Regions from separate parts of the Blautia pseudococcoides genome, predicted to be linked through region 1. Evidence: riboswitches for the same ligand, from Rfam matches in the RefSeq annotation. Region 1 holds a riboswitch; each other region holds the start of a gene.
The links. Region 1 has a riboswitch for ZMP and ZTP ahead of A4V09_RS13315 (IMP cyclohydrolase). Riboswitches for the same ligand answer to the same signal wherever they lie in the genome.
Positions count from the first base shown of each region.

Region 1 (7,176 bases):
GACGAAAAAAGCCATACGCAATATGTATCTGCGTGTGAGTGCGGACGGAAGCATCCGGGTTTCCGCACCTCTTAAAATGCAGGAGAGCGATATCAGAAGATTTATCCTGGAGAGAATGGATTGGATCGAGGAACACCGGAAGACAAAGGGGCAGAATCTGCCCCCCTGGGAATTATATACAGGCCTGGAGCGGGAGGCAAAGAAACAGGAGTGCAGAATGCGTCTTGAAAAAATTCTGCCCCCAGTCATACAGGAGTGTGAACAGAAAGTGGGAGTCCATGCAGAGGAGTGGCGCCTGAGGGATATGAAAACCAGATGGGGAACCTGTAATGTGGAAAAAAAGCGGATCTGGCTCAATGTCTGGCTGGCGGAGTATCCAAGGGAGTGTCTGGAATATGTGGTTATCCACGAGCTGGTACACCTTTTGGAACGGGGGCATAACCGGATCTTTTATGGCTATATGGATGTATTCTATCCTCAGTGGAAAAGCGTGAAAACCCGTTTAAACAGCGGGGCGCAACCGTAAGTTTACATGGATTTCCTCAAAAGCAACAGGAAATTGGTAGAGTTTACATGAAGGCAATCCTATAATGATTCCAAGATCAAGATTGAGAAATGGAGGAAATCATTATGAGCTTTGGAGAAAATTTGCAGTATTACAGAAAGCGGGAGGAAATCACGCAGGAACAGCTGGCGGAGAGGATGGAAGTGTCCAGACAGACGGTTTCCAAATGGGAAGCAGGCACCTCTTATCCGGAAATGGAAAAGATCATACTGCTCTGTGAACTGTTTTCCTGCAGTATGGATACTCTGCTGCGCGGGGATGCCCAGGCGGAAGTGGTGGAAGATTCCGCTAAATATGAAGAGCATATGAAAAGATTTGGCAATGCGGTTACCTTTGGCGTGGGCTTCCTGATCGTGGGGTGTTCTTTTCGCACTCTTCTGGATGGGATGAATGGATTTTTGAGAAATCTGCAGGATATTGTTATATTTCCTTTCTTTATTGTGGCTGTTCTGACATTTGTGGTGGCGGGTATCAGACACATTAACTTTACAAAAAGGCATCCCTATATACAGCCTTTTTACACCGGGGAGGAGATAGAACGGTTTGACAGGGGATTTCCCATCAGGATCGCCGCGGGAGTGGGAATCATTCTCATAAGTGTAGTGGTGGATGAGCTTCAGAACTTTATGCCCGCACCTGCAGGTGTGGAAGCCTCTGCGTTTTACCGCTTTCTGATGCTTTTGCTCGTCAGTGCGGGCTTCATGCTGCTGGTCCATACAGGGATGGAAAAAAGTAGATATAATATAGATGAATATAACAAAGAGCACGATCCGCTGTACCGTGAACGTCTGACTCCGGAGCAGAGGCGTATACTGGATGAGGAGGATCATATGCCGCTGGCTGCCAAATGGTCGGCCTGTATCATGATCGTGACGGCAGCAGTTTATCTGCTCTGGAGTTTTTTACAGCATGCCTGGCAGATCAGCTGGGTTTTATTCCCGGTAGGGGGTCTGTTATGCGGAATCGCATATATTGTGCTGGGACCGAAAAAATAGAGAAAATGGAGGAAGACACATGAGTCTGGCGATCGCGACACTGAAGAAGGGGGAAGGGCGTTCCCTGAAGGCAGGAGGTCCGTGGATATATGACAATGAGATAGCCAGTATCCTGGGAAGTTTTGAGAATGGGGATATGGTGGTGGTCCACGATTTTGACGGTTATCCCCTGGGAAGAGGATTTATCAACACCAACTCCAAAATCAGGATCCGTATGATGACAAGAAGATCGGAGCAGGAGATCAATGAGGACTTTTTGAGAAAACGGGTGTGGGATGCCTGGGAATACAGGAAGAAAACCGTGGACACAAGCAGCTGCCGCGTGATCTTCGGTGAGGCGGATTTTCTGCCGGGGCTTGTTGTGGATAAATTTTCCGATGTTTTGGTGGTGCAGTCACTGGCCTTGGGGATTGACAGACTGAAAGGGAAGATCCTGGAGCTTTTGAAGGAAGAGATGGCAAAGGACGGTACTGCCATCCGGGGCATTTACGAGCGGAGTGATGCAAAGGTGAGAAGGCAGGAAGGGATGGTACCGGTAAAGGGGTTTATGGGAGAGCCTTTTGATACCAAGGTGGAGATATGTGAGAATGGTGTGAGGTATCTGGTAGATGTGGAGGACGGCCAAAAGACCGGTTTTTTCCTGGACCAGAAGTATAACCGGCGGGCCATTCAGAAATTATGCAGGGATGCAAAAGTACTGGACTGCTTTACACATACAGGTTCTTTTGCGCTGAATGCGGGGATCGCAGGGGCAAAGAGCGTGTTAGGGGTGGACGCGTCCCAACTGGCAGTGGAGCAGGCAGAAGAAAATGCTGCGCTGAACGGGCTTTCAGGGAGTGTAAAATTTGTATGTGAAGATGTGTTTGAGCTGCTTCCGAAGCTGGAGAAAGAGGGGGAGAAGTTCGATGTGGTGATCCTGGACCCTCCGGCGTTTACGAAATCGCGCAACTCTGTTAAGAATGCGGTGAAAGGGTACCGGGAGATCAATCTGCGGGCTATGAAACTGGTGAAGGATGGAGGGTTTTTGGCGACTTGCTCCTGTTCGCATTTTATGTCTTATGAGATGTTTACGCAGACCATTGGGCAGGCGGCAAGGAATGTGCATAAGAGACTACGGCAGGTGGAGTATCGGACGCAGGCGGCGGATCATCCCATACTTTGGGCGGCGGAGGAGTCTTATTATTTGAAGTTTTATATTTTTCAGGTATGTGAAGGGTAGGTAAAGGCGGACGGCAGGGGAAGCACCGCTCTTTGCTTCCCTTGCCTGGTATTGGCTGGTTTACGAAAGAGGTAGAGGATGGCGGATTAAAATGTGTATGGGGAAGTTTTTGATAAAAATTGTCAAAAAGCGTTGACAAGGGAAAGATTACGTGATAATGTTTAAATTGCTTATATGACTGACGGAAGTGGAATGAACCACAGGGAGTATAAGCGTAGGAAGCCGACCGTCTGGGCAAGTATGTTCAGAGCGTGGGCTTTTTTTGTTGTTATGTTTTATTAGGGTAAAGTTGCCCATGGATTGGCAGCTATGATCATGGTCAAAATGAGAAGGAGAAGGAATTCATGAAAATGTTATCACTTGAGAATGAATTGAGAGAAAATGCATACCCTGGAAGGGGAATTGTTATTGGTAAGTCCGAGGATGGTACAAAGGCAGTTACAGCATATTTTATCATGGGCAGAAGTGAGAACAGCAGGAACCGTGTGTTCGTGGAAGAGGGAGAGGGTATCCGCACCCAGGCATTTGACCCGTCTAAGCTGACTGATCCCAGCTTGATCATATATGCACCGGTACGTGTGATTGGCAATAAGACGATCGTAACGAACGGTGACCAGACAGATACGGTCTATGAAGGTATGGAACAGGGAATCTCTTTTGAGCAGTCCTTAAGGGCTCGTGAGTTTGAGCCGGACGGCCCCAACTATACACCGAGGATCTCCGGTATTATGCAGGTGGAGGACGGCACATACCATTATGCCATGTCTATTTTGAAGAGCAGCAACGGAAGTCCTGCGGGATGTAACCGTTATACATTCACCTATGAGAACCCGGCAGCCGGGGAAGGACATTTTATCCACACTTATATGCATGACGGCAATCCGCTGCCAAGCTTTGAGGGAGAACCGAAGCTGGTGGGGATTCCAAATGATATTGATGGGTTTACAAAAAATGTTTGGGAGAGCCTGAATGAGGACAATAAAGTGTCTCTGTTTGTGCGGTTTATTGATATTGAAACCGGGAAGTATGAGACAAGGATCGTAAATAAAAACAAATAAGTACGAAGCATAGAGGAGAACAGAAATATGAAAGAATTAGCGCTAAAGTACGGATGTAATCCGAACCAGAAACCTTCCAGAATTTATGTTGCTGACGGCAGCGGGCTTCCTATTGAAGTTCTCAGCGGCAAGCCGGGATATATTAATTTTCTGGATGCTTTTAATGGCTGGCAGTTGGTGAAAGAACTGAAAAAGGCTACCGGACTTCCGGCTGCAACTTCTTTTAAACATGTATCACCGGCAGGTGCGGCAGTTGGGATTCCCATGTCAGATGTGCTGAAAAAGATTTACTGGGTGGATGATATGGGTGAATTATCACCGCTGGCATGTGCTTATGCAAGAGCGAGGGGCGCTGACAGAATGTCCTCTTTTGGTGACTTTATTTCCCTGTCTGATGTGTGCGATAAAGACACAGCTATGCTGATCAAGAGAGAGGTTTCCGACGGTGTTATCGCTCCGGGATATACAGAGGAAGCACTGGAAATACTGAAACAGAAGAAAAACGGCAATTATAATGTGATTCAGATCGATCCGGATTATCAGCCGGCTCCGCTGGAACATAAAGAAGTATTCGGCATCACATTTGAGCAGGGAAGACAGGAGCTTTCTATTGACGATGCGCTGCTTTCCAATATTGTGACAGAGAATAAAGAAATTCCGGCAAACGCGCTGATGGATCTGAAGATTTCTCTGATCACACTGAAATATACACAATCTAATTCCGTCTGTTTTGTAAAAGACGGACAGGCGATCGGTATCGGCGCAGGCCAGCAGTCACGTGTACACTGTACCCGTCTGGCAGGCCAGAAGGCTGATAACTGGTGGCTGAGACAATGCCTGAAGGTGCTGGATCTGCCTTTTATCGACGGTATCCGCCGTGCTGACAGAGATAATGCTATTGATGTTTACATCGGTGAGGAATACATGGATGTTCTGGCTGATGGGGCCTGGGAAAAGATTTTCAAAGAGAAGCCGGAAGTGTTTACACGTGAGGAAAAACGTGCATGGCTTGACAAACTGACGGATGTCACATTAGGCTCTGATGCATTCTTCCCGTTCTCAGACAATATCGAGCGCGCTAACAAGAGCGGCGTTAAATATATCGCAGAGCCGGGCGGCTCCGTACGCGATGATGCAGTGATCGAGTGCTGCAATAAGTACAATATGGCGATGGCATTTACAGGCATCCGTCTGTTCCATCACTAAATAATTTCGCCTCCGCTTTGGGCAGAGATAGGACCGGGTTTTCGGTTTTATCCCTGCCTTTTTTATTTTAATCGTGAAGGTTTTTGCGCAGATCTGGCAGCGGTATGACTGTGAATATGCAAGTGTTCAAGACAGCGCTGGGATATGGGAAAAATCAAAGAAATTTGAAGGAAAAAGACATGAATTTCACTTGTAGTCTATACGGTTCTGACTTATAATGAAGTCACATAATGCACAATCACAAGAGGAGGAAAACAAGAGATGGAAGGCATGATGAAAGTAGCAATAATGACGGATATCCAGAAGATGGATTTTGAAGAAAGACCCATCCCGCAGCCAAAGGACGACGAAGTTTTGGTAAAGCTGGATTATGTGGGAATCTGCGGTTCGGACCTGCATTATTATGAGACAGGGGCTATCGGGGATTATGTGGTAAAACCACCGTTCGTACTGGGCCATGAGCCGGGCGGCGTTGTAGTGGAAGTGGGCAGAGAGGTAAAGCATCTGCAGGTTGGTGACCGTGTGGCTTTGGAGCCGGGAAAGACCTGCGGACAGTGCGAATTCTGTAAAGAGGGCAAGTATAATCTCTGCCCGGATGTGGTATTCTTTGCAACTCCGCCGGTTGACGGCGTGTTCCAGGAATACGTGGCACATGAGGCGAATCTCTGCTTTAAGCTGCCGGACAATGTCAGTACTCTGGAGGGTGCTCTCATTGAGCCTTTGGCAGTCGGATTCCACGCTGCGATCCAGGGAGATGCCCATCTGGGACAGAAGGCTGTTGTTATGGGCGCAGGCTGTATCGGCCTTGTCTCCATGATGGCATTAAAGGCCAGAGGTGTCAGTGAAGTTTACGTGGTGGACGTGATGGACAAACGTCTGGAAAAAGCCATGGAACTGGGCGCCACAGGCGTCATCAACGGCATGAAAGAGGATGTTGTGGAGAGAGTAAAAGAGCTGACCGGCGGCAGGGGAACGGATCTGGTGATTGAGACTGCCGGTGCGGAAGTGACCTCCAGACAGGCCATCCTCATGGCAAGAAAAGGCTCCACTATTGTATTTGTGGGATACAGTAAGACAGGGGAAGTGACCCTGCCTATGAGTATCGCTCTTGATAAGGAACTGACCTTCAAGACAGTGTTCCGTTACCGTCATATTTATCCTATGGCGATCCAGGCTGTTGCGGACGGCAAGATCGATCTGAAGGGGATCGTGACAGATGAATTCCCGCTTACTGAAGCGGATAAGGCTATGGAGTTCTCTATGAAGAATAAGGCGGATATTGTAAAGGCAGTTATTAAGATCCATGAGTAACTCTTGACTGCAGCTTTACTGCCTTTGTATGGTAAGGAGAAGCACTACTCACCTATTTTATAAGCAAAGATGGAATGATAAAAAAGATGATCGGATGCCTCATATAGAGGTGTTCGGTTGTCTTTTTTGCATGTAAGGAAAAAATGGTGATATGTGGAATTCCGGGTGGATGCAATATCAAAGGTATTATTGTCTGCAGTTATAGATACTATTATGAGAAAGACAGGAAAACAATGAAACAAATGTGAAACACATGAAACTGCGTTGACTTTTTTTAATGTGAGATTTATTGTTAAATTGACCAGAAAAAAGCTGATAAAAACAAATAATAGTTTATATTGACTAAAAAATGGGAGAGGACTGATAGGATGGCAGCAACAATACGAGATGTTGCGGCCCGTGGTACTTTCCTCCACAATGGTTTGGGAACATGACAGGAGTTTTGTTTCATACAGGGACGAGGTAGAGATCACTGCCGGAGTTCTTGAACAGGTATATGAAAGTTTAAGCGGGGCAAAAGTGGTGGATATGCATGAAGGTTTTTTAGATGTTTATCAAAAACTACATCGGGAAGGGACTTTGCAGGTGTTCGATACGGGGTGGAGCGATGACCTGTCCATTGATAAATACAGAGAATATTTGCAGATTGCCGATTACTATGTCCCCAATCAGAAAGAGGCATTGAAGATCACAGGTGAGATCACAATAGAAAATGCAGCAGAAAGGCTGTCAGAATTTTTCAATGATGTGATCATTACTGGACCGGGATGGATGTCTTCTGAAAAATAAAGACGGCATTTCTGTCATTCCTTCTATGAAAAA
Region 1 covers NZ_CP015405.2:2,789,950-2,797,125, reverse strand. The annotation lists gene A4V09_RS13330 (M48 family metallopeptidase) at 1-526, shown strand, start outside; gene A4V09_RS13325 (helix-turn-helix transcriptional regulator) at 631-1,560, shown strand; gene A4V09_RS13320 (class I SAM-dependent rRNA methyltransferase) at 1,580-2,779, shown strand; ZMP/ZTP riboswitch at 2,944-3,022, shown strand; gene A4V09_RS13315 (IMP cyclohydrolase) at 3,124-3,837, shown strand; gene A4V09_RS13310 (phosphoribosylaminoimidazolecarboxamide formyltransferase) at 3,865-5,043, shown strand; gene A4V09_RS13305 (NAD(P)-dependent alcohol dehydrogenase) at 5,305-6,354, shown strand; gene A4V09_RS13300 (hypothetical protein) at 6,742-7,143, shown strand; gene A4V09_RS26825 (carbohydrate kinase family protein) at 7,169-7,176, shown strand, end outside.

Region 2 (7,176 bases), 850 kb from region 1:
CAAAGATCACAGGCTGCGGCTGTATGCTCAGCTCCCTCACTGCAGCATATCTGGCAGCCAATCCTGACAGAAGGCTGGAAGCTGTGGCTGCTGCTGTGATCTCCATGGGCCTGTGTGGGGAAAAGGCATTTGAGAAGATGGAAAGTGAGCGCAGGGGCAACGCATCCTGCAGAAACTATCTGATTGATGAGGTATATCATTTGACCGGCAGCGAGCTGGAGAGAGGAGCAAAATATGAACTGCGCTGAGAAAAGAGAAATGGTGAGACGTGCCCTGCTTCTGTATGCCGTTACGGACCGATCCTGGGTGGGGGAAAAGACAATTTATGAGCAGGTAAAAGCATCTCTGGACGGAGGTATTACGCTTTTGCAGCTCAGGGAAAAAGAGATGCCGTATGAGGATTTTCTGCGTGAGGCAAAGGATATAAAGGCTCTTGCCGCCAGTTACCGTGTCCCCATGATGATCAATGACAATGTGGACCTTGCCCTGGCTGTGGATGCGGACGGCGTACATGTGGGGCAGAGCGATATGGAGGCGGGAAGCGTCAGGGAAAAACTGGGCCAGGATAAGATCATCGGCGTCTCCGCCCGGACTGTTTTAGAGGCTTTGCGGGCAGAAAAAGCGGGGGCGGATTATCTGGGCGTGGGGGCAGTGTTTTCCACCTCCACCAAAGAAGACGCGGATGTAATCGCATGGAATACCCTGAAAGAGGTCTGTCAGGCGGTATCCATCCCTGTTGTGGCGATCGGCGGAATTAAGAAAAATAACGTGATGCAGCTTGCCGGAAGCGGTGCGGCAGGCATTTCCGTCATATCCGGCATTTTTGGACAGCCGGATATCAGAACCGCCTGTGAGGAACTGCTGGCACTGGCTAAGGAGATGATAAAAAAATGAGAGGGATAAAGGGTGCCATATTCGACGCGGATGGCACACTCTTTGATTCTATGGGGCTGTGGGACCAGGCAGGAGAGCTCTATCTGAAACGAAAGGGAATCAGGCCCCGGAAGGATATCCGCCAAAAACTGGAGACCATGACAATGGAAGAGTCTGCAGAATATTTCCGCACCAGCTATGGGATTTTGCTCCACAAGGACCAAATCATTGACGAATTTAATACCATGATATATGACTATTATAAAGAGGAAATCCGGATCAAACCGGGACTGCTTTCCGTGCTGGAGGATTTAAAGAGCCGGGGTATCAGAATGTGTATCGCCACATCCACAAACAGGCTTCTTATAGAAGCTGCGCTTAAAAATAACGGAATTGATTCATATTTTACTGGTATCCTCACTTGTACGGAGGCGGGAGCCGGTAAAAGAAATCCACGAATATATGAGATGGCGATGGGAATCATCGGTACAAAAAAAGTAGAGACATTAGTGCTGGAAGATGCATATTTTGCGGCGGAAACAGCGAAAAATGCCGGATTTTTACTGGCAGTTATTCGTGATCTTTATTCGGAAAAAGACAGAGGAAAATTGCTTAAACTGGCTGATGTTTATCTTGAAAAATGGGAAGATTGGGGGCATAAAATGTGAAAAAAGTATTGACTATTGCCGGATCAGACTGCAGCGGAGGAGCCGGAATCCAGGCGGATATTAAAACCATAACAGTCCATAAGATGTACGCCATGAGTGTGATCACAGCACTCACGGCGCAGAATACAACAGGTGTATATGGGATACAGGAGTGTGACGCGGAATTTGTAGGAAAACAGATGGACTGCATTTTCACAGATATCCGCCCGGATGCAGTAAAAATCGGTATGGTCTCCAACGAAAAGATCATACGGGAAATTGCCGGAAGGCTGAAAAAATACCAGGCGCAGGATGTGGTATTAGACCCGGTCATGATATCCACAAGCGGCAGCAGACTCCTATCGGAGGATGCCTCTGAAGCGCTGAGAGAGGAGCTTTTCCCTCTGGCAGCAGTGGTGACACCAAATCTTTCGGAAGCGGAAGCACTCTGTGGTTTTTCTGTGGGCAGCCCCAAGGATATGAAACGAGCCGCAGAAAAAATAGCAAAGTATGGCTCCGGTGCGGTTCTGCTAAAAGGCGGCCATTTGAAAAATGGAGCGGATGATCTTTTATATGAGAAGGGCAGATGTACCTGGTTTTCCACAAAGAGGATAGAAAATCCCAATACACACGGAACAGGATGCACCTTGTCTTCCGCCATTGCCTGTAGTCTTGCTGCAGGATATCCTCTGGAAAGAAGCGTAAAGAATGCCAAAAATTACCTGACCGGTGCGCTGCAGGACGGGCTTGATCTGGGAAAGGGCAGCGGACCTTTGAACCATATGTACAGATTACCTCCTTTTGCAATTGGCTATCCATTTCGGTGATCCGTAATAATTTTTGTAATATGTATACGAAAAAGAACATAAAAGATTCGTTCCTTTTATTGACAATTCTTAAAAAAATGCATTATACTACAGATGTTATATAACTGGCGGAAGTGGAATGAACCACAGGGAGTATAACGTTGATTTAGCCGACCGTCTGGGCAGAAGTTGTCTGGATAGGACCGGCTTTTTTTAATATATCCGGTCCGGTCTAAAGGCAGCTTCTACACAATTATTGTCTTAGAAGGAGGACTTGCAAAGATGAATAACTTCAAACAATGGGATGGATTTAAAGGTAGAATCTGGAAGGAAGAAGTCAATACTCGTGACTTTATCCAGCACAACTACGAACCGTATGAAGGAAATCAGGAGTTCCTGGAAGGCCCCACCGAAGCAACGGAAAAACTCTGGTCTGCACTGTCAAAACTGCAGAAAGAGGAACGTGCAAAAGGCGGCGTTCTGGATATGGATACGGAGATTGTATCCTCACTGACTTCCCATGGGCCGGGCTATATCAGTGAAGAATTAAAAGACCTGGAAAAGGTAGTAGGGCTTCAGACCGACAAACCACTGAAACGGGCATTTATGCCTTATGGCGGTATTAAAATGGCAGAGGATTCTTGTACATCCAATGGCTATACACCGGCTCCGGAGCTTCATAAAATCTTTACAGAATATCATAAAACTCATAATCAGGGTGTCTTCGATGCGTATACACCGGAGATGAAAAAAGCCCGTCATAACAAAATCATCACAGGACTTCCGGACACTTATGGCCGTGGCCGTATTGTGGGCGACTACAGAAGAGTGGCGCTTTACGGTGTTGATTTCCTGATGGAAAAGAAAAAAGAAGATTACGATAACTGCGGCTGTGGTATCATGACAGATGAGATCATACGTCAGAGAGAAGAGATTTCCATGCAGTACCGTGCCCTTGCTGATATGAAAAAAATGGCTATGAGCTATGGATATGATATCTCAAAACCGGCACAGAACGCTAAGGAAGCAGTTCAGTGGCTGTATTTCGGATACCTGGCTGCCATCAAGACACAGAATGGTGCAGCCATGAGTGTGGGCCGTGTGGGAACTTTCCTGGATATTTACATGCAGAGAGATCTGGAAAATGGTACACTGACGGAAAAAGAAGCACAGGAGCTGGTAGACCATTTTATCATGAAGCTGAGAATGGTTAAGTTTGCCCGTGTTCCTTCTTACAACCAGCTCTTCTCCGGAGACCCGGTATGGGCTACCGTGGAGGTGGCAGGCATGGGTCAGGACGGCCGTTCCATGGTCACAAAGACAGATTACAGAATCCTCCGCACACTGGAGAATATGGGTCCTGCGCCGGAACCGAACCTGACGGTTCTCTACTCATCAAGACTGCCTGAAAACTTTAAGAAATACGCTGCATTTATCTCTGTGGAGACCAGCTCTATCCAGTATGAAAATGACGATGTGATGCGGCCGGTATGGGGAGATGACTATTCCATCTGCTGCTGTGTATCAGCTACCCAGACAGGAAAAGAAATGCAGTTCTTCGGAGCCCGTGCAAACCTGGCAAAATGCCTCTTATATGCCATCAACGGCGGTATGGATGAGAAGTCAAGGGTTCAGGTGGGACCTGAATATAAACCGATCACTTCCGATTACCTGGAATATGATGAGCTTGTCCGCAAATATGAAATTATGATGGACTGGCTGGCAGGGCTGTATGTAAATACCCTGAACCTGATCCAGTATATGCACGACAAATATTATTATGAAGCAGCAGAGATGGCACTGATCGATACAGATGTGCGCAGAACTTTTGCAACAGGAATTGCAGGCTTTTCCCATGTGGTGGATTCCCTGTCCGCTGTGAAATACGCCAAGGTAAAAGTTGTGCGTGATGAGGAAGGAATGGCAGTGGACTTCGAGACAGAGGGTGATTTCCCCCGCTACGGTAATGACGATGACAGAGCAGATGATATTGCGGTATGGCTGCTGCACACATTCCTGGAAAAGTTGAAAAAATATCCGACCTACCGGAATTCCGAGCCGACCACATCCATCCTGACCATCACTTCCAATGTGGTTTACGGAAAGGCAACAGGAGCGCTGCCGGATGGCAGAAAAGCGGGAGAACCGCTTTCACCCGGTGCGAACCCAAGCTACGGTGCAGAGAAAAACGGCCTTCTGGCTTCCCTGAACTCTGTTGCAAAGCTTCCATATGAGTGGGCACTGGACGGAATCTCCAACACACAGACCATCAACCCAGGTGCCATCGGACATTCTGAGGAGGAGAGGATCAACAATCTGATGCACATTCTGGACGGATACTTTGACCAGGGTGCACATCACTTAAATGTGAATGTGTTTGGCATTGAGAAGCTGGTGGATGCCATGGAACATCCGGAAAAAGAGGAGTATGCAAACTTTACGATCCGTGTATCCGGTTATGCGGTTAAATTCATTGATCTGACACGCGAGCAGCAGCTTGACGTGATCGCCCGCTCCGCACATGAGCGCATTTAGTTCGAGAAAAGGCTCCATCCATTCGATCGAAAGCTTTGGTTCCGTGGACGGGCCAGGGGTCCGGTTTGTGATTTTTCTGCAGGGCTGCAGGATGCGCTGCCAGTTCTGCCACAATCCGGATACCTGGAGCACCAGCTCCATGGATATGATGTCAGCAGATGAGGTGTTAGGGCAGGCTCTGCGCTATAAAGCCTACTGGGGAGACAAAGGCGGAATAACCGTCAGCGGCGGGGAACCGCTGCTCCAGATGGACTTTTTGCTGGAGCTTTTTACAAAGGCTAAGGAAGAAGGGGTGCATACGGTCCTGGATACTTCCGGAAATCCGTTTTCCAGGCACGACCCGTTTTTCCATAAATTCAGCCGCCTTATGGAAGCCACGGATTTACTTCTCCTTGACATCAAACAGATTGACAGCGCAAAGCATAAAATCCTGACAGGATGCAGCAACGAAAACATCCTTGATATGGCTGGATATCTGGCCGAAATCAACAAGCCTGTATGGATTCGCCACGTTCTCGTGCCGGAACGGAACGATTATGACGAAGACCTGATACGGCTGGACGCATTTGTAAAAGGCCTGGGCAATGTTCAGCGCTTTGAAGTGCTGCCATACCATACGCTGGGGGTTTTTAAATGGCAGGATATGCGCATCCCTTATCCCCTGCAGGGGATTGACCCTCCCACGAAAGAGCGGGTGGAGAATGCCAACCGGCTGCTTCATACAAGTGAATATACAGGTTATCTGAACGCATAGGAAGAGCGGCAGCGGAAATTGATATGATAGATTTCCGCTGCCGCTCTGCATTTTGGAAGTATCTGCTAAAAATAATAATCCGGCGTTGAGTTTGTCCTGCATTTATGCTATCATTAGAAACTGGAATGCGAATAAATATTCTGCTGCGGAAGGGAGCTGTGATATGATACTCGACGTGATTTTAGATGCTTTGCTGGATACAGCCAAGCTGATTCCTTTCCTGTTCCTGACTTATCTGGTCATGGAATATCTGGAACATAAAACAAAGAATAAGTCTAAGCAGATCATGCAAAAGTCAGGGCATTTTGGGCCTCTCATTGGCGGTGTGGCAGGTGCGTTTCCCCAGTGTGGGTTCTCAGCCGCTGCAGCCAGCCTTTACTCCGGAGGCGTCATATCAGCGGGAACTCTGCTGGCTATTTTTCTTTCCACTTCAGATGAAATGCTTCCTATCTTTATCTCCGAATCTGTGGCAGCAGGTACAATCCTGCGGATCCTGGGTCTGAAAGTTGTTCTTGGAGCTGTATCCGGGTCTGCCATTGATGTATTATGGCGTTTTGGCGGCAAGAAGAGGAGAGAGCGGGAAGAACATAATCATATACACAGGGAACATCATGAGAAAGATATCCATGATCTGTGCGAATCCGAACACTGCCATTGTGAGAACGGCAGCATTATCAAATCGGCTTTTTTACACACGCTTCAGATTACGGTCTTCATCTTTCTCATATCCCTGGTGATCGGATTCTGCGTGGAATTGGTGGGAAGTGACAAGATCGGATACTTTATCAGCACAAAACCGGTTGTTGGTGTGTTTTTGGCCGCACTGGTAGGACTGATCCCTAACTGTGCCTCCTCTGTGGTGATCACCCAACTCTACCTGACCGGTATTCTGGGAGCCGGACAGATGATGGCGGGACTTCTGGTAGGCGCGGGCGTAGGTATTCTGGTGCTCTGCAGAACCAATAAGGGAGTGAAAGAAAACCTGGGACTCATAGGGATTTTATACGGAACAGGCGTGTTCTGGGGAATTCTGATAGAGATGCTGGGAATTGTACTGTGATACCATAGCTTTATCTTTGTTAGGTGTAATGTTAAAAAAAGCTGGCACTTGTGTATGAGATGCCAGCTTTTTTTCTTATATTACCTGTACCCGGAAGGCAGTGGTCTGTGGTGGAATACTGGCTGTCTGGAAGTTTGCGTGGGTGATCCTGACCGTCTGTCCGGGACGGAGAAAGCGGAGACTCACCGGAATACCGGAACGGTTTAAAATGACCGTGTCATCAGTTATGACAAATCTGGTCTGACTGTTTATATCGTTTGGATCGCCTGTATAGAGGAATCTGTTTCTCAGATCAATGGAAGCGATCCTTCCCGTTGTGGTACTGGTCTGTGGGCGGGGCTGTCTCTTGACAAGGATCAGAAAAGCATTTGCCTGTGGGGGAATACTTCTGGTCATACGTGAAGAGAACACAACATTTACCCACATGCCTTTTTGAATCTGGCATGAGTCAATGCGCCTGCCAAAGGCATCCAGGATGACTGTGTTTCTTCCCACGTTTAA
Region 2 covers NZ_CP015405.2:1,938,933-1,946,108, reverse strand. The annotation lists partial or broken gene thiM (hydroxyethylthiazole kinase) at 1-248, shown strand, start outside; gene thiE (thiamine phosphate synthase) at 235-894, shown strand; gene A4V09_RS09215 (HAD family hydrolase) at 891-1,541, shown strand; gene thiD (bifunctional hydroxymethylpyrimidine kinase/phosphomethylpyrimidine kinase) at 1,538-2,347, shown strand; ZMP/ZTP riboswitch at 2,438-2,517, shown strand; gene pflB (formate C-acetyltransferase) at 2,609-4,861, shown strand; gene pflA (pyruvate formate-lyase-activating protein) at 4,848-5,615, shown strand; gene A4V09_RS09195 (putative manganese transporter) at 5,779-6,675, shown strand; gene A4V09_RS09190 (hypothetical protein) at 6,751-7,176, opposite strand, start outside.
Region 2: linked by a shared signal. The riboswitch ahead of pflB (formate C-acetyltransferase) and the one ahead of A4V09_RS13315 (IMP cyclohydrolase) in region 1 are both predicted to bind ZMP and ZTP.

Region 3 (7,176 bases), 2.2 Mb from region 1:
TCCCGCTCGATCCTTGCCCCCATAATATGACCGTAATAGGCAATATAATAGTTACAGAATGCCTCCACCAGCACAAGGGCAACCATAAAGATCCCCAGCTTCATGATCAGTTCTGTGGCCTCCCGCACAGGCTGGTTCACCACTGTGCTGGTGATATAGCGTACAATCAGAGGAATCACCAGCGTGATCCCCGCTCCTAAAATCGCAAAAAACAGGTCAGAAAAAAACAAACCCTTATAGGGCTTATAATAGCTGACCAGTTTTTTCAGTGTATTTCTCATCTCTTTTTGTCTCTCCTTTTCTTTCTCGTGTCTATTCTGGGTTTTCGTATAATCTCAGACAACTATTCCGTAGATCTGCGCATTTACTGCGCTGACCGTAGTTACAATCACAGTATAAAACAGGACACTGCTTTTGGCAATGTCCTGTTTTATAAACTTTCACACAGGGAAACTATCCCTGAGACATAAGGCTCCATACCCCGTCTGGTTATTGGGATAAGGCCCTCCCAGGAGATGGCGTGCCCCCCTTCGCAGATATGCCTTCACTTTTTCCCCGTAAAGAAACGGATCATTTCCTCTGACGATCCCCCATTCCATCAGCAGAGCCGCCGAACCGGTGACAAAAGGCGCCGCAAATGAGGTGCCGGTTCTGGAGGTATACCCCCCGTTTGGCGCTGCTGTTGTAATATCCACACCCGGGGCAGCGATATCAGGTTTTACCATATTGGTGATCCTGGTAAAACCCCGCCCTGAAAAATCAGCGTAAGCCTGGTATCTGGAATTATATGCCCCAACCGAGATCACCCTTGCGGCTGTGGAGGGGATGGTAAGCGTTATCTCCGGCACGGGAAACAGGAAACGCGTACCTTCATTCAATGCCGCGCCTCCCGGCATCCACAAATTGTATCTGCCGTCCACAATCCTCCCCGGTATCAGGTTGATTTTCCACACGCCGCTGTCAATGTAAGTATTCTGGGGGATAAAGTCAATGAAAATCTCCTGGGACAGACTGAACGGACTAGGTTTCCCATAATAGATCAAAATCTGGGTGGTTCCCAGATTAAAGCGCTGAGGCCCCAGTATTTCCTGAAACGGCCCGGCCACCTGACCGTTAGGATGCTGAAGGGAAATATCCATCTGGTCCACATACTGCTTCCAGATCTGTATATTCATCCCAGTCTCATAAGCGCCGATCTGAAACGACGCCGCCTGGCTTTCCCCCTGCCGGAGGGTCCCTGAGGTGTGCACTGCCTTGTTTCCTTCATTCCCCGTTCCCACGCATATAACTGTCCGCCCAAGATTGGAGGCGTTGTCCAGATATGCCTCTATGAGAGATTCCCCGCTGTGGGAACCATAATTATTGCCAAAGCTCAGATTCAGGGCAAGCGGCATTCCCATGGCGATGGACTGGCGGATGCAGTAGTCAATCCCCTGCATCAATTCCGTGGTCCTTGGAAATCCCTCCATCTGCGGCGTCCCCAATTTCACCGCTATGATCTGGCTCTCGGAGGCCACACCTCTGTGAAGCCCCCCGGAAGCCCTGCCGTTTCCTGCGGCGATTCCCAGAACACCTGTGCCATGCCCGCTCAGATCACGGCTTGGGACCGCTGCATACCGCTCCGCCGCCGTCGGTTTCTGAAGCGCCTCATCAATCTGCTCCTTTGTATACTCTGTTCCAATGACATAACCAGCTGGGGGATTCCCGGGCACAGTCTGGTCCCACAGTCTCAGGATGCGGCTGCTCCCGTCTGCATTGCGGAAATCCGGATGGGCATAATCCACCCCCGAATCCACACAGCCCACAAGAACACCTGCCCCAAAAAGCGGCTGTCCCAGTGGTGAAAACCCGCTCTGCACCGGATTAATGCAGGAAGCCGCGCGCCCCTGCTCCACCGCGAAAAATAACCGCTTGGGCATTTCAATAAATTCTACCTGGGGATATTCCGAAAGACTGTCAATCTGGCTCTCCGGAACCGAAAGTATGGCAAATCCCCCCAAAAGCTCCACAGCCTGTATCTCCGGGTTCAGCGCCCCCTGTAGACTTCCGGAATATTTTACAATTAAATCCCACCTTCTCTCTTCCGGCTCAAACCCCACATCCAGTACAAGGGACTTTTCCCGTTCCTGCGGTGTGGCATCCAGGGCCAGATTCAAAAGATTTTCCAGCTTCTGATCCTGCATAACAGCTCCTGGTTTTTTGCGGTATCTCTCCATTATATGCAAAAGGGGCGGCCAAAATCTGTCTTTTTCCAAACAGATTCTGACCGCTCCCTTTATATTATGTATTTAGCGCTTTTGTCTTGGTCATAACATGGTACGGACCTGCCACGAAGAACACACCGCCTATCATATTACCGATGGTCACAAATAAAAGATTATAGAAATAACCTCCTACACTGACTGCTGCATCCCCTGCGTTTAAGATTCCAACTGCCAGAATACTCATATTGGCAATACTATGCTCAAATCCGCAGATCATAAATACGAAAATACACCAGAATACCATGATCAGCTTTCCTGACTCGGATTTCATCTTTAATGCGCACCATACGGCAAGACATACCAGAATATTACAGAAGATTCCCCTTACCAGAAGCTGTACGGGTGTCAGAGACATCTTTGTGGCAGCTACCTGTGCAAAATAAGCTCCTATATCTCCTTTTGGTACTCCGGTAAGCTGGAAGCCAACAACACCTAACAGGGAACCGATAAAGTTTCCGATATAACATAAGATCCATGCCTTGACTGTCTTGCCCCAGGGTACACATCCACTGAAGGATGCACTTCCAAGAACCATATTGTTGCCTGTAAACAGCTCGGCACCCGCCATAATAACAAGGCTCAATGCTGCCGCAAACGCAAAGGCCTGCACTGCTTTCAGCATTGGGGAACCCGCTGCGTTCAATGGTGTTCCCAGAGTAAACGTTACAAAACTTCCGAAGGCAATGAAAAGCCCTGCAGTGATGGAGGATACCATAAAACCAAAGGTATTGTTCTCCATGAAGTTTATCTTACCTTTCGCCGCATTACAGACTGCACTGAATTCATCAAAATACATATATTTTCCCCCGCTTCTTACGCTAACGTATGCATACAAAATTCAGGTACGGCTTTAACCGTACCTGATTTCATCTTTATTCAGTTTTCAATATGGAATTTTATTAGAACAGACCGGAGATCTTTCCTGTCTCATCAACATCAATTCTCTCTGCAGCCGGAACTTTCGGCAGACCTGGCATGGTCATGATCTCACCGGTAAGAGCAACAATGAAGCCTGCACCTGCGGAAATCTTCAGGTTACGAACTGTTACTTCAAAGTCTTTCGGTGCGCCCAGTTTTGTCTGGTCATCTGTCAGGCTGTACTGTGTCTTAGCCACACAGATCGGGCAGTTTCCATATCCAAGAGCTTCCAGCTGAGCAGCCTGTTTCTGAGCATTTGCTGTCAGAACCGCTTTTTTGCCGCCGTAAATCTTCTGAACGATCTGGTTTAATTTGTCCTCAATGCTTCCTTCCAGCTCATAGGAGAATGTAAAGTCATTCTTCTCTTCCACAAGACGTACCACTTCTTTAGCCAGTGCAACGCCGCCTTCGCCGCCTTTTGCCCAAACTTCGGAAAGTGCAACATTTACGCCCAGTTCTTTACATTTTGATTCTACCAGGTCAAGCTCTGCCTTGGTATCTGTGGGGAATGCGTTGATCGCAACAACACACGGAAGTTTGTAAACGTTTGTGATATTGCTTACGTGTTTCAGTAAGTTCGGGAGACCTTTCTCCAGAGCTTCCAGATTCTCGTTATTTAAGTCTGCTTTCGGTACGCCGCCGTTGTATTTCAGGGCACGTACAGTCGCTACGATAACAACTGCGCTCGGTGTCAGGCCAGCCATACGGCACTTGATATCCAGGAATTTCTCTGCACCTAAGTCAGCGCCGAATCCGGCTTCTGTGATAGCATAGTCACCTAATTTCAGTGCCATCTTGGTAGCGATCACAGAGTTACATCCATGAGCGATATTAGCGAATGGTCCGCCGTGAACGATTGCAGGTACATGCTCCAGAGTCTGAACCAGGTTTGGTTTCAGGGCATCTTTCAGCAGTGCACACATAGCCCCTTCTGCATGTAAGTCATGGGCTGTAACTGGTTTCTGCTCGGAAACCTTGCCATATGTATAACCAACGATGATTCTTCCCAGTCTCTCCTTCAGGTCTGTAATGTCTTTTGCCAGACACAGAACAGCCATGATCTCGGAAGCAACTGTGATATCGTATCCGTCTTCCCTCGGACAGCCGTTAGTCTTTCCGCCAAGTCCATCAACTACAAAACGAAGCTGGCGGTCATTCATGTCCACGCATCTTCTCCAGGTAATCTTTCTTGGGTCAATGTTCAGGTCGTTGCCCTGATAAATGTGATTATCCAGCATTGCTGCCAGCAGATTGTTGGCTGCACCGATCGCATGGAAATCACCTGTGAAATGCAGGTTGATATCTTCCATTGGAACTACCTGTGCATATCCGCCGCCTGCGGCACCACCTTTTACACCGAATACCGGTCCCAGGGATGGTTCACGGAGCGCTACCATTACATTTTTTCCTAATTTCTGAAGGCCGTCAGCCAGACCTACTGTTGTTGTGGTCTTTCCTTCACCGGCAGGTGTCGGGTTGATAGCTGTAACCAGAACCAGTTTTCCGTTCGGTTTATCAGATTCTTTTAACAGATTGTAGTCAATTTTAGCTTTGTACTTACCGTACTGCTCCAGATATTTGTCATCAATACCTGCTTTTTCTGCAATCTTTGTAATTTGCTCCATTGTGCACTCCTGTGCGATTTCGATGTCTGATTTGAATCCCATGTTAATACCCTCCTTTTCATAGCAATAGCTTTGTCTTCTGCGTGCATGCCACCACGGTCTGTGTATGAACCTCTTTGAAAAAAAAGGGCAACATTTGTCAATTACACAATTACAAACGTTGCCCAGACGGTCGGCTCTCACTTACATTTTGACTTCACTGTGGTGCTCCACATTGTAATCCGTCAGAAATCAAAACTATTATTTTGTTATGTCTATAATTTATCACAATTTCCGATTACTGTCAATGCTGTATTATATTAAAGATTCACAACAATATTTCGACAATTTTACTCTATTTTCCAGCGATAAACGCCAATACCTCTTCTTTTTTAGGCATAACGCGGAGGGCGCCCTTCTTTGTAGTGATAAGAGAGGATGCACCATTGGAGAATTCCAGCATTTCATAGAGCTGTTTCTCTGTAAGGCCTTCTATTCCGTGCTCCAGCACATAATTCAGCGCACATGCGCCGAAGGTATCGCCTGCCCCTGTCGTCTCAATTGTATTCTCCTGTAAAAACGGCGCATGGAATACTTCTCTGCCCTCATGGAACGCAGTGCTGCCCTCTTTTCCCATTGTTACATTCATCAGCTTCAGATTGGGATACTGAGCAAGCAGTATACGCGCGCCTTCTTTCACATCCTTGGTCCCGGTCATGAATTCCAGCTCTTCCTCTGAGATTTTCAGCAGATCACATTTTGAGAGGCCGTAGGCGATCTGTTCTTTTGCAAGCTCCATGCTGCTCCACAGAGGAGGACGCAGGTTGGGGTCAAAAGAGATGAGAAGCCCGGCTTCTTTTGCAACATCAATGGCTTTGGCAGTGGCTTTGCGCACCCCTTCATGGGTCATGGACAGTGTTCCGAAGTGGAATGCCCTGGCTGATTTTATGTACGCTTCATCTATCTGCTCAATATTCAGCATCATATCCGCACCGGGATTTCTGTAAAACGCAAAGTCCCTGTCCCCGTCCTCAAACGTATGGACAAATGCCAGTGTTGTGTGGACTTCCTGGTTTTCATACAGATGGCTGGTGTCAATACCCAGGCTGTTCAGTGTACTTCTCAGAGATGTGCCGAACTGGTCCTTTCCCACAACTCCCAGAAAAGATGTGGTTTTTCCAAGGTTATTCAGCATAGCCAGCACATTACACGGCGCCCCGCCCGGATTTGCCTCGAAGATGGGATTTCCCTGTCCGCTCACACCGTTCTCCGTAAAGTCGATCAAAAGCTCGCCCAGTGCGATAACATCAAAATTCTTATTCATATATGTTCTCCTTGTCCGTTTTATTCTACTGTGAATTATATTCGTTTTGCCTGCTTTACGCAAGTACCGCGGCATAATTATTCATAAAAAATACATTGGATGTAGAATTTTTGTCACTGCGCAGCTATAGACAGTCTTTTGATTCTTAATGAATCGAAAGGTTTTCTTTAGAATTTCTTTTAAATTGAGCCTGCAATTTCTTTTAAATTTTATGATGTAATGAAAAGGTAAGAAAAATGTCGAAACTGAGGTGATTTTTATGAATATATTGAACCAAATATCTGAGTATGCCTCCATTTGCCCGGAAAGAACAGCCATCTGCTGTGACGGCTTGTCTGTTACTTACGGGGAGCTGGAGTTATATTCTTCCCGCCTGGCCTGCCATCTTGAGCAGCTATGCGGTCAGAACCGTTCTCCCATCGCAGTGTACGGGCACAAACATCCCCTGATGCTTGTATCCTTCCTGGCATGTGTGAGATCGGGCCGGGCCTACTGCCCCATTGACACCTCCGTGCCGGATTCCCGTGCGGAAATGATCCTGGACGCCCTTGATTCACCTGTCTTTTTATCCCTCTCCCCCCTACGGGCTGAATGCAGGGATAAACGCCCCCTTTCCCTGGAGGACATTGATATTATCGTGCATACAGATTTGTCCTGTATGAATGGCTGCCTGGAAAACAGCAGACTAAAGCCGGTTTCCGGGGATGATATTTTCTATATAATATTTACTTCCGGAAGCACCGGTACCCCAAAAGGAGTTACCATCACGGAAACCAATTTAAGTAATTTTCTGGACTGGTCCATCACCCTTGGAACTCCGACCAATGCCAAAAAGGGAAAGGTGTTTCTGAATCAGGCTCCCTTCTCCTTTGATTTGTCTGTTATGGATCTGTACACCTGTCTGGCAGTGGGCGGAACGCTTTGGTGTCTGACAAAAGATGTACAGAAGGATTACCAGAGACTGCTGGATTCCCTGAAACGCTCCGGGGCCTCCATTATGGTTTCCACTCCGTCCTTTGCGGATGTGTGCCTGTCAGACCCTGCTTTTGCCCAGGCCAGCCTGCCC
Region 3 covers NZ_CP015405.2:4,994,319-5,001,494, reverse strand. The annotation lists gene A4V09_RS23435 (ABC transporter ATP-binding protein) at 1-281, opposite strand, end outside; gene A4V09_RS23430 (S8 family peptidase) at 441-2,183, opposite strand; gene A4V09_RS23425 (formate/nitrite transporter family protein) at 2,281-3,060, opposite strand; gene A4V09_RS23420 (formate--tetrahydrofolate ligase) at 3,164-4,849, opposite strand; ZMP/ZTP riboswitch at 4,963-5,049, opposite strand; gene A4V09_RS23415 (carbohydrate kinase family protein) at 5,142-6,110, opposite strand; gene dltA (D-alanine--poly(phosphoribitol) ligase subunit DltA) at 6,370-7,176, shown strand, end outside.
Region 3: linked by a shared signal. The riboswitch ahead of A4V09_RS23420 (formate--tetrahydrofolate ligase) and the one ahead of A4V09_RS13315 (IMP cyclohydrolase) in region 1 are both predicted to bind ZMP and ZTP.